2 regions of the Paenibacillus sp. NRS-1782 genome follow, and region 1 is predicted to be linked to the other one. Evidence: riboswitches for the same ligand, from Rfam matches in the RefSeq annotation. Region 1 holds a riboswitch; the other holds the start of a gene.

Region 1 (7,493 bases):
ATATAATGCAGAATCCGTCAAAAGAGCCTTAGTACGATTGTAGACGTTCTCTTCACTCGTACCCACCAGCTCCAATGTGCCAGCTTCAATTCCTTCCGGTCTTTCAGTCGTATCACGCAGTACCAGTACAGGCACGCCGAATGAAGGTGCTTCCTCCTGAAGACCACCGGAATCGGTAAGAATGAGATGAGTGTGCGGATAAAAATTGTGTAAATCCACCACATCCAGCGGATCAATCAGCTTAATGCGCGGATGGTTGCCTAAAATCTCAAATGCAGGCTCCTTCACAGCCGGACTCGGATGAACCGGATACACGATAGCGATATCCTCAAACTCGTCCGCGATCCGTTTGACCGCACTAAAAATTTGGCGATGCGGCTCCCCTTGGGACTCCCGGCGGTGTGCCGTCATCAGAATCAGACGCTTGCCTTTAGCCCACTCCAGCACCGGATGCTCGTAATCCTGACGAACCGTATACTGAAATACGTCAGTCACGGTATTGCCTGTTACATATATTCGCGATTCAGGTTTATTTTCCTTCCGCAAATTCCCAGCAGATAAAGTTGTAGGAGAAAAATGAAGATCAGACAGCACTCCTGTCAGTTGACGGTTCATTTCCTCAGGGTACGGAGAAAGCTTGTTCCACGTCCGCAAGCCCGCTTCCACATGCCCCACTTCGATCTGTTGCATAAAGGCCGCGTAGCTGGCCAGAAAGGTCGTCAGCGTATCCCCGTGAACAAGCACGATATCAGGCTTTGCCTCACGTAACACAGGCTCCAATCCTTGAAGTACACGAATGGAAATTTCATTAAGCGTCTGACGATCCTTCATCACATCCAGATCATAGTCAGGGTGGATATTAAAAACTTCCAGAACCTGATCGAGCATTTGGCGATGTTGAGCCGTTACGCATACTACGGACTCGATATGCTCGGGGTGACGTTGAAGCTCCAAAATAAGAGGAGCCATCTTAATCGCTTCCGGACGCACGCCAAAAATAGTCATCACTTTGATTTTGGACATTTTCTGTTGAACTCCTTTTCAAAATAAACGTCCGGTTTCAAGACCGTTCTCCTATGAAAAACGACTTGTCCGTAACGCCCATATATTATGCCGAACCAGAGGCCGTTTACTTGGTTCCGTACAGACGGTCTCCCGCATCACCAAGACCCGGAATAATGTAGCCGTGATCATCCAGACGCTCGTCCAGTGCAGCAACATAAATATCTACATCAGGATGGGCATCCTGAACAGCCTTGACCCCCTCAGGAGCGGCAATCAAATTCATCATTTTAATTTGGGTACAGCCTCTCTTTTTCAACACATCAATAGCCGCGATCGCCGATCCGCCCGTTGCAAGCATCGGATCAATTACGATCAATTCACGCTCAGTCACGTCTGTAGGCAGCTTCGTATAGTATTCCACAGGCTGCAAGGTTTCGGGATCACGGAACAGTCCCACATGCCCTACCTTTGCTGCTGGCAGCAGTTTGACAACGCCATCCAGCATTCCCAAGCCTGCACGCAAGATTGGAATGAGACCCAGCATGCGACCGGAAATAACCTTGCCTTCTGTCTCAGCAACCGGTGTCTGCACCGTAATGCTCTCCAGCGGGATATCCCGCGTAATTTCATAAGCCATCAATGTTGCTACTTCATCCACCAGTTCGCGAAAATCCTTGGTGTTGGTCCGCACATCGCGGATAAATGTAAGTTTGTGTTGGATCAAAGGGTGATCACAAACCACCAGTTTTGCCATGATATATTCCCTCCGGTATTATCGTCACGTTCTTTCGCACCAGAATATCGAACATCCTGTATGGAAAGGATCTATGTAACCTATTTGTACAAACCAAATAAGCACAGATGCAATGCGTGCCTGTAAATCCTGTTTATTATAACATTCCCTTGATTGTTTTAACACCTGCCACCGCAACCTTTTGTCAAGAGGAAGATATGACAGGTAAAATGTATACTTCGCCAGAAACAGGCAGAATCGCTAGAAATCAAAAAAAAGACTGTTTCCCCTCCGACTTACGTAGGAAAAACAGCCTTAACAAACAGATAGATTAGTATTGAATACCTGGGTAGATCGGGAATTTGTCTGTCAGTTCGCCAACAGCTTGGCTGGCTTTAGACAATACTGTATCATCCTTCGGATTTTTGAGGGTTTCGGCAATGATTTTGCCGATTTTGACCATAGCCTCTTCATCCATACCACGGGACGTTGCAGCAGGTGTACCAATGCGGATTCCGCTGGTAACGAACGGACTGGTCGGGTCGAAAGGAATCGCGTTTTTATTCACCGTGATGCCTACAGAATCCAGCACATGCTCCGCTTCTTTTCCAGTAATGTTCAAGCTACGCGTGTCCAGCAGCATCAGGTGATTATCCGTACCGCCAGATACAATGTTAATGCCTTCAGCCAGCAATGTCTCAGCCAGCACCTGGGCGTTGCGAACTACGTTTTGCGCATAGGTTTTGAAGGAAGGCTGGAGTGCTTCACCCAAGGCAACGGCTTTGGATGCAATCACATGCATCAACGGCCCCCCTTGAGTACCCGGGAAAATAGCTTTATCAATCGCTTGCGCCCATGCTTTGCGAGTCAAAATCAGACCTCCACGCGGACCACGCAGCGTTTTGTGAGTCGTTGTTGTTACAAATTGAGCATGTGGAACCGGGCTTGGATGAATACCCGCTGCCACAAGACCCGCGATATGTGCCATATCGACCATGAACAGAGCGCCCACATCGTTGGCAATGGAAGCGAAGGCTTCAAAATCAATGATGCGCGGATATGCGCTCGCGCCGGCTACAATCAGACGAGGGCGATGCTTGAAGGCTGCCTTGCGCACTTCATCATAGTCGATGCGGAAGTTGTCTTCACGTACGCCGTAAGCGGCAAAGTTATACAACAAGCCGGAGGCGTTAACCGGGCTTCCGTGAGTCAAATGGCCGCCGTGCGCCAGGTTCATACCCAGTACGGTATCTCCAGGTCTAAGAGCTGCCAGATATACCGCCATGTTCGCTTGCGCTCCAGAGTGAGCCTGTACGTTAGCATGCTCTGCACCGAACAGTTCTTTGGCACGGTCACGTGCAATGTCCTCGACGATATCTACATGCTCACAGCCACCGTAGTAGCGTTTGCTCGGATAACCTTCAGCATATTTATTTGTCAGTACGGAGCCCATTGCTTCCATTACCGCTTCGCTGACGATATTTTCGGATGCGATCAGCTCGATATTGTGGCGTTGTCGCTTCAGTTCAAGTCCCATTGCTTCCAGCACTGCCGGGTCACTCTTACGCAGATGTTCCATCATGATTTATTACTCCCTCTCCATGGTCAATTGTCAGGTCTACAGGCAAGCGCCCGCTCCTATGTTGGGTACCTCATCATCAATACAAAAAAGATACAAACATGCTGTCCAATCCAAAATACAAATGCTAGTCGCAGCTTCCGCCGCCTTCTTGCTCCAGACTATACACTGCTCGTTGTCCGCCGATGAGCGGTGGACGAGTGAACGCCGCCGTAACACGCGCTTCGCCAATCCAGCGAAGGCCTGGACGAAACGGAACAGCAACTGTCCGCATATGCATACCGATCAGCGTCTCGCCAATGTCTACCCCCGCATGCGCCTGTACATTCGCCGCCAGACATGCATCTTCCAGCGCACGATAGGCGACGGTAGCCATAGATCCGCCTGCTGTACGAACGGGAACGGCGGCAACCTCCGTCAGTCCCAGCCGCTCCAGCACGGCTCGCTCAACCACCAGCGCACGGTTCAAATGCTCGCAGCATTGAAACGCCACATCAAAACCGTACGCCCTGCGAACGGACTCCACTCCAGCCAGCAATTGCTGCGCCACATCGAGCGCTCCCGCCGTGCCAATCCGGCTTCCCGCCACCTCACTGGTGCTTACGCCGATAACCAACAGGCGACCAGCCTTGAGACTGGATACTTCTGCCATTTCCTTCACGACAGAAGCGGTCTGCGCTTCAAGCGTAACCTCATGACCCAATTGTCCTGCCATTGGAACCTCCTTTGGTTGAACAGCCCTACAGAGACTGAGCACAGGCTTATGCACCATGTTCAACACACTCTCTCCTGAATCACAATCTGACTATATTATAGCCGATGAATCGGATTTCGAGCAGGAAAAATGGAAGAATCATTGTCATTTGTCTGGACAGAAGGCCATCGGAGGCTGGACCTAGCTCATATACGAAAAAAGAGCAGTCCACAGCCCATGTGGATTTGCTCTTTTGCCCAGGCGACCGGCCGTATATCCGGTGCTCCATCGTGGTTAATCCCACTTTTGTCGCCAGTTACACCGGATTCTTGTTTTTCCACCTTATCTTAACGGATTAGCCGCCGAAAATCAACAGATCCCGTACAAAATAGAAGAGTGATACAAACTTTATTCGGACAAAGCCTTTAGCTTGTCCACCAGCTTATGCAGCGCCGTTCGGATTTCCCCAGCCGTGACATCGTAATCTTCACGCGAACCGCCGAACGGATCGGAAATATCAAAGCCCGGAATACGTTGGCACAGTTCGATCATCCGCTCGCGCTCCCGTGCCGAAAGCTCCTGACCCAGCGAACCCATCAGTTGTTGTGAAGCGTACAGGCCATCCAGCTCCTGCACATCATTCAGCACCGAATCCCGGTCCTCCACATATTCCTTGACCGTAAACACTTTGCCCACCGTTTGGGGAAAGCGCTGAATGACGTGCTGCTTATGCCCTTGGGTCAAGGTTAAAATCAGATGTGCCCACTCGGCGAGCCCACCATTCAAAGGAGTTGAGGTGATTTGATCCGAGATATTGTGGTCACGTAGCACCGCCTCTGCATGTCGGGAAATGGGTGTACCTTCCATGGCGGCTACTCCCGCCGAACGCACTTCCAATCCTAGCCCGTGCTCAGTAGCCAGCTTGCGCAGCATCCCCTCAGCCATCGGACTGCGACAGGTGTTCCCTGTGCATACGAATAAGATATGTTTCAACGTCTTCACCCCCCGTATGTTGAAATAATATATAATTAAAACATAAACATAAAGCCGAACGCCAGTAAAATGGCACCGCCCACCGCTTCTCCATAGTCTCCCAGATTGCGGCTGACCCTGCGCCCTAACAGCAGTCCCAGCATCGCCATCGCTCCCCCGCAAAAGCCAAACGCCAGAACGGTCAGTACCAAGTCACTCTGGAACATGCCAAGTGACACCCCGACAGAAAAGGAGTCGAAACTCACTCCAAGTGCAAATAGCAAAAGGCCTAAGGACGAACGATGGTCCAGCACCTGTACTCCGTCCCCTTTGAAGGAATTATAAACCATATGCCCGCCCAAAAGGATGAGTAATCCCCCTGCAAAGTAGGTCGTCACATGACCCAGTAAAGAGCTCATATAATGGCCTGTGAACATACCCAGCAATGGCATCAGAATGTGAAAAAAGCCAATGACCGTGCTGATCCGCAGCACGTCCCGCAGACGTATCCCTTTCATGCCGATCCCTACGCCCAGCGATAACGCATCCATCCCCAGCGCTACAGCCATGACCAGAATCGTTACAATCTGCCCGGCATGGGCAGAGGCTGCCAGCATACTCCATCCCCCCAGTATCCGTCCGCTCTTGTACACGTTATGCGGACAAGAGGCAAAACAGTACAAGCATACGGTGAACGTGACTGTACCGGGATAAGGCGAGAGGATAACTATGATAAAAGGCTAATCCATTGCAAACGTAAACCCTGGGGACTGCATGTATGGAAAATGTTTGGATAGTGTCCGGTTCGTCCTAGAGACGGACGATCCGATGGCCCGCAGCTTTGAGCAGGCGGTTCATGACGGCGTCTCCCAACCCTTTCGGCGGACAGGCTTCCGCCAAAATATAGGTGACGCCTTCCTCATCGCAGCGGCGCAGCACGCCGTACAGGCGCTGCGCCGCCTCATGGAGTGCGTCCAGCTTGCCCAGCGTGTAAACGCACTCTCCGGCATAGCCGGCGGCATGCTCATCGAACGCGAGCACCGCCGTGCGCTCCCCCCGCGCGGACGCCTCCGCCAGCGCGGCGCGAATCCAGCCCGTCACCTCAGCGGATGACGGGCCATGCACTACGCTCAAGCGGCCTCGCGGCGCGTAGTGCGTGTACTTCATGCCCGGCGAGCGTGGTGCCGGGCTATCGGCGTCCTCGCCGGGCGAAGCGACGGCGAGCGCAGGGTCCAGCTCGACGGCGCGAGCGACCGCAGCGAGCTGCTCGGCCGTCACGCCGCCGGGGCGCAGGATGGTGACGATTCCGTCGTCACCGGCCTGCACTACCGTGGACTCCAGCCCCACCCCCGTGGGGCCACCGTCCAAAATACCGCCGATGCGGCCCTCCAGGTCCTCCCGCACATGCTGTGCAAGGGTCGGACTGGGCCTGCCCGAGCGATTGGCGCTTGGCGCAGCCAGCGGACAGCCTGCTTCTGCGATCAGACGCAGCGCTACCGGATGATCCGGCATGCGCACACCGACCGTATCCAGCCCTGCCGTCACACGGGGCGACAGGGCTTGCGGCATCATGGGCAGCACCAGCGTCAGCGGTCCCGGCCAGAACGCATCCATCAGCGCCCGCGCCGTATCATTCACTTCCGTTACCATGCCGTCCAACTGGGCAGGGTCGGAAATATGCACGATCAGCGGATTATCGGAAGGACGCCCTTTGGCGGCGAATACCGATTCTACCGCTTCCGTGCTACGCGCATCCGCGCCCAAGCCGTACACCGTCTCGGTAGGGAACGCTACCGTCTCTCCAGCTTGCAGCAGCACAGCAGCCTCACGAATGCCTTTTTCCGCCGCGATACGGACTTGTCCGAATAACATTTCACCAGAGGATTCCCCTTCAACAACCAACCCTCTTACGTCCCACCATTTCGTATGGGAATCCGCCAACGGCGGCTTTAGCCCATGAAGCCCCTGTTCGTCCAATACCCGCTCACATTTTCCCTTCTGCACAGACTCTCCGCACATACCTTGTATTTGGTTCGATTTATCACTCATATTAGATCATCCCATATCTTATTGTCATACAGTCTCGTAGCTGTAAACCCTATATCCATTATAACATACCGGGGGCAGGCACCCGTTGTTCTCTTTTCTACAACTTACGACGATTAGGCAAAAAGACCACTCACCCATCCCCACAACCCCGTCAATGCATCCCATAGAAAAAACCGTACTTCCGGCTCCTTGTCAGCAGCATTCGTCCGTCCGCCTCCTTGGTCCGCTTTTGCCGAGACCGTTTGAGCTGCCGCTTCCCCGCTGCCTGCATCAATGAAGCACAACGGCGGAAACAACACGCACCACCAATTTTGCCCTTTGCCTTGTCCCAGCGTGACCCGAAGCGCTTCATAATCCCCTGCCGGATAGACAAGCCCACCGTACATCTTCGTCGGAAAAGGTACGTTTGCTAATTCTACTTGATGATCGTACGAGATGCCCCGTCGAGCCAGTTCCGCACC
Region 2 (7,493 bases), on a different contig from region 1:
TAACTATTCAATTTTGTAACATCTTCGATGCTGGATAGGGTTTGAAAAGGAGCAAAGTTACCACCATTTTCGATTCGATCAGCGGATAATACGGTTCCTTCGGCGTTTAGGGCCAGCACATGATCATTCATAATACGCACGTCTATGATGTTTTCTAGCTCTTCCAGAGGAATGAATTTCAAGGATAGCCCAATAACCACAAGCTCCCATCGTGTTGAATCAGACTCCCGGAACCATAGGAACGAATACGGGACGTCGATTCATCTTCGGCCGCCCATGCACTGGAACTGAACAATAACAACGCGATCATACTGATTAACAGAGTACGTCTTTTCATGCGTTTTTCCTCATTTATTCATCAATGTATATAAGGAGAATATCTACTTATATACATTGATGAATAATATATAGAAAAGTTTTCCAAAATAAATCAATTCCAAAAAAAATAACCTCCAGAAACCCATGCTTAGACATGGATTTGGAGGTTATTTCTTAGCCCGTTATTCGACTGCGTACGAAATGTCCAAGGGAATCACTCCAAGATAGCTCACTCATGAATAGGCCACCTCTCTGGAGTAGTGTTGCAGATCTATTGCTTTGAGCAGATTCTTGTACAAAATCGCAGTTGTTAATGTGCCGACACCGCCGGGAACCGGAGAAATCGCATGTACCTTTTCTCCAACGTCCAAGGCGGCATCCCCCACTATTTTTCCCTCCAGCGTCTCGTTAATTCCCGCATCTACCAAAATCAGACCGGGATGAACCATATCCTGTGTAATCACATCAGGGCATCCGACTGCGACAAAGGCAATGTCTGCATGACTCAAATGCTCTGCAATATCACGTGTGCCTGCATGACAGGCGGTAACGGTGGCATTTTCTCTTTGCAGCATGTGAAAAAGGGGGAGTCCCACCGTCTGTCCTATGCCGACAAGGGTGACGTTTTTGCCTGCCAAGGTGTGACCGTAATGCTTGAGCAGCTCAATGCAGGCTTGAGGCGTAGCGGGATACAACCCGGCTTCACCTGTAACGGTAGCCAGCTTGTTGCCTGGGGTAATTCCATCAATATCCTTGTATGGGGCGATGGATTGTTTAATGGCAGAGGTGGATAAATGCTGGGAAAGAGGCAATTCCAACATAATACCATGTACATGAGAGGCTTCGTTCAGGCTACCGATCAGGTGAAGGAGTTCAGCTTCGCTTACATGGCGGTCAAAGGTATGAAGATGAAAGGAGATGCCCAGCTTCTCCGCTATTTTTTGCTTGGTCCGGGCGTAGTAAGCAGATGCCGGATCACCTTCTACCAACAGTGTTGCCAAATGAGGGCGATGCCCTTGCTGTTTCATTTGTTCTACTTTGTTACGGATCGTTGCATACACTTTGTCAGCTGCTTCTTTGGATTTCATAATGATAGCCATAGTCTGAACCTCCTCTGAATTTATCGCATGATGGAATCAACAGGGTGTCATGGTCTTGTAAAACGAAAAAAAGTATTTGCACAAGGTCGTCACGACAGACGAATCCTCTGCAAATACTTCTCCCAGGCGAACGGCACGCTTTCATTGTATGCTCCCTCGTGGTTGATTCCACTGACTTCGCCAGTCACATACAGCGTTATTTACCTTATATTTTAACAAATAATCTTCCGAAAGGAAACCCGTGAACATTTGGCAAAGAGGTCATGTTATTTGTCTATATGACAAATGTCATATTCCCGAACTGACGTTTATGACTACATCCAACACAGGTATCCCCTTATACTGAGGTTAGATCAACATGTACGCCTGACGAGATCAAAGTACGGGCGTCATTTTAAAGGAGGATCATAAATAAGTATGACACAACTCCCATTAGCCCAATTGAAAAAAAATATGGCTCCCTATGAGAAAATAAACACGAAATCCAGCGTTCTGCAACTCTTTAATACCCTGGGTCCACTGATCCTGCTATGGTATGCCGCCTATCTTAGTCTGTCGGTATCGTATTGGCTGACTCTTCCGATTACTATTATTACTTCCGGATTTGTTATACGAGCATTTATCATTTTTCATGATTGCGGTCATCAATCGTTCTTCAAAAGTCGCAAACTGAATGACATTGTGGGCACAATTACAGGTATTATTACACTTTGCCCGTATGAACAATGGAAAAATAGCCACGCGATTCACCATGCAACCAGCAGTAATCTGGACAAACGGGGCACAGGTGATATGTGGGTGCTTACGGTGGAAGAGTATGTAGAAGCTTCTGCATGGACACGAATGGCTTATCGTGTATACCGGAGTCCATGGGGGATGTTCGGACTCGGTCCGATCTACACCTTTTTGATTTCCTATCGCTTTAACACAAAGAAGGCAAAACGCAAGGAAAAAATGAACACCTATTTGACGAATGTCTCCCTCGTCGTATTGTACGCTCTGCTGTGCTGGGCCATCGGATGGCAGAATTTTGTTTTGATACAGACACCTATTTTTTTTGTATCAGGTGTGCTGGGCATCTGGTTATTCTATGTACAACATCAGTTTGAGGATTCGTATTTTGAGCATGATGAAGAGTGGAGCTATATTAATGCAGCCGTAGAAGGCAGCTCTTATTATAAGCTTCCTAAGGTGTTGCAATGGATTACGGGCAATATTGGCTTTCATCACGTTCATCATTTGAGTCCGAAAGTACCGAATTACAATTTGGAGAAGGCGCATGATGCCACCCCGCAGCTTCAAAAAGCGACGACTATCACGGTGAGCACAAGTCTGCAATCTCTGAAGTTCCGGCTTTGGGATGAAAGCACGAAAACCTTTTTGACCTTTAAACAAGTGAAGCCGTTGCTTAGCAAACGTGCTGCCGTTACGAAACCCGTCCCTACACCTGTTGTGAGCACAGAAAGAAAATAACTTTGTACGAAGCACGGTATGATAAGATAAGGGGTATAAGCTGAATTAGCGAAATGAGTATTTTGCAACAATCTCAAGAAGCATAAAGGGTGGGCAGGATGCAAAAATGGTATCAGATTTTTCAAAGAAATACGGGACTTAACCCTTATGTATGGGTTGTCTTTTATATCCTGCCCTTCTATTATTTTAGTTCCTCATCTACAAGTCATATCGTGCTGGGTACCGCCTTTATTTTAGTGTTCTTTGCTTGTTATGTACTGGCTTTTGTCTCTCAAGGCTGGCTGATCTACTTCTGGACCAGTGTACAGATTGCGATATCCATAACCATGACGCTGTTATTCAGCTATATGTATTTCTCGATATTTATCGCTTTCCTGATTGGTAATATCAAAAGCAAGGCCGCATTCACTACACTGTATATTGTGCTGATGGTCTGTACCATTGGATTGATCAATTATGGTTTTGTTTCTGAAAATCCTGTTTTTATTAAGCAGCTTCCTTTTATTCTGCTGAATCTGCTTGGTGTAATCTTGATTCCGATAACTACATTTAATCGTAATAAAAGCGATCGGCTTCAAGTACAATTGGAGGATGCTAATAAGAAAATATCGGAATTGATTAAGCTAGAGGAGCGGCAAAGAATTGCGCGCGACCTGCATGATACTCTTGGTCAAAAGCTGTCACTCATCGGACTGAAAAGTGATTTGGCTGGCAAGCTGATGGATCAGTACCCGGAGCGGGCTCACGCTGAAATTAACGATGTTCGCCTTACGGCGAGAAGTGCGTTAAAAGAAGTGCGGGAAATGGTCACTCAGATGCGAGGTATGCGATTAGAGGATGAATTACTGCGTATTCGGCAGATTTTAAAGGCTGCTCACATTGAATTCACCTTGGAGGGCGATCCGAAGCTGGAGCATACGTCCTTAATGAACGAGAATGTGCTCAGTATGTGCATGAAAGAGGCGGTGACCAATGTGGTTAAGCACAGTGGCGCTACAGCCTGCTCCATTGCCATTGAGCCGTCTCGTAAGGAGCTGACCCTTCGGATTCAGGACAATGGAGTCGGCGTTACGGGAGAAAATGCAGCCTTTCGGGGGAATGGTCTGCAAGGGATGAAGGAACGGCTCGAATTTGTGAACGGGTGTATGGAGCTGCGTTCAGATCAGGGAACGGCCCTGATCATAAAAGTGCCGAATATCACTGAAAAGCCAAATGAGGAGGTGGGGCCATGATTCGAATCGTTATTGCGGAAGACCAGCGTATGCTGCTGGGTGCTTTGGCCTCCCTGCTGGACTTGGAAGAGGACATGAAAGTAGTCGGAAAAGCAAGCAACGGGGAAGAGGCTCTAGAGCTGGTCAAGCTGCATCAGCCAGATATATGCATCATGGATATCGAAATGCCAATCAAAAGCGGATTAGATGCGGCTGAGGAGCTCAAAGGCTTGAATTGCAAGGTGCTGATTCTGACCACATTTGCCCGTCCCGGATATTTTGAACGGGCCATCAAGGCAGGCACGCACGGTTATCTGCTCAAGGACAGTCCCAGTGAAGAACTGGCTTCCTCGATTCGAAGTATTATGGCAGGCCGCCGCATTTATGCTCCAGAGCTGGTCGATGATGCTTATGCGGAAGTTAACCCGCTGACCGAGCGTGAGAAGACCGTCTTGTCGCTCATTGCTGATGGGAAGAACACCAAAGAGATTGCCAGTGAGCTGTACCTAACGACAGGAACGGTGCGCAATTACATTTCAGTCATTCTGGATAAGCTGGGTGTCAGCAATCGAATTGAGGCGATTACGCGTTTTAATGAAAAAGGCTGGTTTAAATAAGCGTAAGGCAGAAATGTCCAAGGAGAAACAGAGGAGCTATGAAGGAAGACATAGCTCCTCTGTTTTGTTGTTTTATCGGAGGATACATAAGAGAAAGTATATGCCTTTAGCCTACTTCCTTGTGATACAATAGGATAGCTGTCCATGGGATGGACCGAAGTGCAAGGAGGAACGGAACCATATGAAACAAGCCCCATATATAGCCGTTGAAGGGCCGATTGGAGCAGGAAAAACGACATTGGCTTCCCTGCTTTCAACGGAGCTGCATATGCCAATGATTAAAGAGATTGTCGAGGAGAATCCGTTTCTCGATAAATTTTATCAAAATATAGATGAGTGGAGCTTCCAACTGGAAATGTTCTTTCTCTGCAATCGGTACAAGCAACTGGAGGATACTGGCCTGCAATATATCGAGAAAGCACAGCCTGTTATTTCCGACTATCATATTTATAAAAATTTGATTTTTGCTGAGCGAACGCTAAAGGGTGTGAAGCTCGAAAAATATCGCCAAATCTATCATCTGCTCACCGACGATATGCCTAAGCCGGATATGATCATCTACATTAAAGCCGATTTGGATACGTTGCTGGGCAGAATTCGCAAACGGGCGCGCTCCTTTGAACAAGAGATGGACCCGGCATATCTGGAGCAGCTCATCACCGATTATGATAATGGCATACAATTTCTCGCCAAGCAGGCTCCTTTTCCCAAGATATTGACTGTTAACGGGAATGAGATTGATTTTGTAGAAAACCGAGCACAATTTGAACAGATTGTTTCTGATGTAAAGGAGCTTATTCAATGAATAAATACAACATTCCGGCGAATGCCCTGATTACGGTAGCGGGCACGGTAGGTGTGGGGAAATCCACACTAACGGCTGCGTTGGCTGAACGCCTGGGCTTTAAAACCTCACTGGAGAAGGTGGATCATAATCCTTATCTGGAGAAGTTTTATCACGATTTCGAAAGATGGAGCTTTCATCTGCAAATTTATTTTCTGGCCGAGCGCTTCAAGGAGCAAAAAAACATCTTCTTGTCCGGTGGAGGCTTTGTGCAGGACCGTTCGATTTATGAGGACACAGGAATTTTTGCGAAAATGCATGCCGATCAGGGGACGATGAACCCTACGGATTATGAAACGTATACCAGTCTGTTTGAGGCGATGGTGATGACACCGTTTTTCCCGCACCCGGATGTGCTGGTCTATCTGGAGGGCAGCTTGCCATCCATACTGAGCCGGATCGAGGAGCGCGGTCGTGAAATGGAAATCCAGACCGAGCGATCTTATTGGGAGCAAATGTATCGCAAATATTCCAATTGGATCAACGAGTTCGATGCCTGTCCTGTGCTGCGTCTGAACATTGATGAATATGACGTGCATGACCCCGCTTCTATGGATGCCATTTTGGTAGAGGTAGGCAAGGTAATTTCTAAAAAATAAAGAATATTGACCGTCCGTGAGGACGGTTTTTTTGTGCTATACATTTCTAAAAGCCTTGCACATATGTGCAGGTAAGCACGTTGAAAATGATCCATCAGGAATATGGATTGTCGGTCATGAAGCTGGTATATTTTGATGGATGAATATGAGAACATGTGTTCTTGATTGTTCTTTCTTATTTATTATCGTGGTATAATATGAGCAGATGGAGCTGATTCTAGTGGTAGAAATGCTGGACCCCCGCAATGACTTTTTGTTTAAGCGCATTTTTGGAAGCGAGGAAAATCGTGATGTGCTTTTAACCTTTCTAAATCGTACCTTTGAGGAAGCGGGGGGGCCTCTGTTAACGGAAATTGTACTTTTGAATCCGTATACGGATAAGGACGCACCGCGTGATAAGCAGTCTATTTTGGATATTCGGGCCAGAACGTTGGAAGGTCAGCTCATTAATGTGGAGATGCAGCTTTTCAATAAGTATGACATGGATAAACGAACTTTGTTTTATTGGAGTAAGCAGTATGCAGGACAACTGTACGAAGGACAATCCTATAAGCTGCTGAGAAAGTGTGTAACGATCAATATTTTGAATTATTCCTTCCTACCGAACAGCCGTTATCATAATGTGTTTCATTTGACGGAGGATCGTACGGGCATCCCGTTTAGTGATGATATGGAGTTGCATTTTTTGGAACTGCCCAAACTGGATGAGCACGAGATTCCGGCTGGTAGCGGTGGCTTGGTCAACTGGCTTCTGTTTCTAAAGGGAAGTAATCCATCTCAATGGGAGGTACTAGCCATGAATGAACCCGGTTTGAAAAAGGCGATGACTACGCTGGAGTTTCTAAGTCAGGATAAAGAGGCGCGTTTACAGTATGAAGCCCGACAAAAGTACCTGCATGATGAGGCTTCCATGATCGAAGGCGCAAGGGAAGAAGGCTTGAAGCTAGGTAAAGCAGAAGGTAAAGTTGAAGGTAAAGTTGAAGGAGAGCGTCAGAAGGCAATTGAAATTGCACGAAATATGCTGAATATGGGGCTTGAGATCGATGTGATTGTAAAAGCATCTGGCTTATCCGAGTCAGAGGTGCGTTCGCTGGAAGTATAAATCAGAAACATCATACAAGGACTGTGGTACAATCAGAATGAATTAGCTGATGGCCGCAGTCTTTTTTTGTCGAATGAGAAGCTCTAAAAACGAAGTATGCCTAACCGTATAGTGGACAAGCTTAGGCCAGAATGCGAGAATAGATACATATATTAAATGTAAATGACTCTCGGGGAAGGATGGGATACTGTGATGCGTTTTGGTATAGTTGGAACCAACTGGATAACGG

What was found. Region 1 has a riboswitch for ZMP and ZTP ahead of ACIFQM_RS10705 (TIGR01440 family protein). Riboswitches for the same ligand answer to the same signal wherever they lie in the genome.
Region 2: linked by a shared signal. The riboswitch ahead of ACIFQM_RS23690 (bifunctional 5,10-methylenetetrahydrofolate dehydrogenase/5,10-methenyltetrahydrofolate cyclohydrolase) and the one ahead of ACIFQM_RS10705 (TIGR01440 family protein) in region 1 are both predicted to bind ZMP and ZTP.

Annotation. Positions count from the first base shown of each region.
Region 1 covers NZ_JBITPH010000024.1:46,535-54,027, reverse strand. Annotated here, with positions in the region: gene wecB (non-hydrolyzing UDP-N-acetylglucosamine 2-epimerase) at 1-1,023, opposite strand, end outside; gene upp (uracil phosphoribosyltransferase) at 1,130-1,759, opposite strand; gene glyA (serine hydroxymethyltransferase) at 2,070-3,320, opposite strand; gene ACIFQM_RS10705 (TIGR01440 family protein) at 3,445-4,032, opposite strand; ZMP/ZTP riboswitch at 4,260-4,341, opposite strand; gene ACIFQM_RS10700 (low molecular weight protein arginine phosphatase) at 4,420-5,004, opposite strand; gene ACIFQM_RS10695 (manganese efflux pump MntP family protein) at 5,040-5,600, opposite strand; gene ACIFQM_RS10690 (L-threonylcarbamoyladenylate synthase) at 5,794-7,032, opposite strand; gene spoIIR (stage II sporulation protein R) at 7,146-7,493, opposite strand, start outside.
Region 2 covers NZ_JBITPH010000074.1:12,326-19,818, forward strand. Annotated here, with positions in the region: gene ACIFQM_RS23680 (hypothetical protein) at 1-182, opposite strand, end outside; gene ACIFQM_RS23685 (hypothetical protein) at 179-337, opposite strand; gene ACIFQM_RS23690 (bifunctional 5,10-methylenetetrahydrofolate dehydrogenase/5,10-methenyltetrahydrofolate cyclohydrolase) at 552-1,418, opposite strand; ZMP/ZTP riboswitch at 1,532-1,616, opposite strand; gene ACIFQM_RS23695 (fatty acid desaturase) at 1,836-2,891, shown strand; gene ACIFQM_RS23700 (sensor histidine kinase) at 2,990-4,123, shown strand; gene ACIFQM_RS23705 (response regulator) at 4,120-4,719, shown strand; gene ACIFQM_RS23710 (deoxynucleoside kinase) at 4,901-5,524, shown strand; gene ACIFQM_RS23715 (deoxynucleoside kinase) at 5,521-6,162, shown strand; gene ACIFQM_RS23720 (Rpn family recombination-promoting nuclease/putative transposase) at 6,368-7,264, shown strand; gene ACIFQM_RS23725 (Gfo/Idh/MocA family protein) at 7,457-7,493, shown strand, end outside.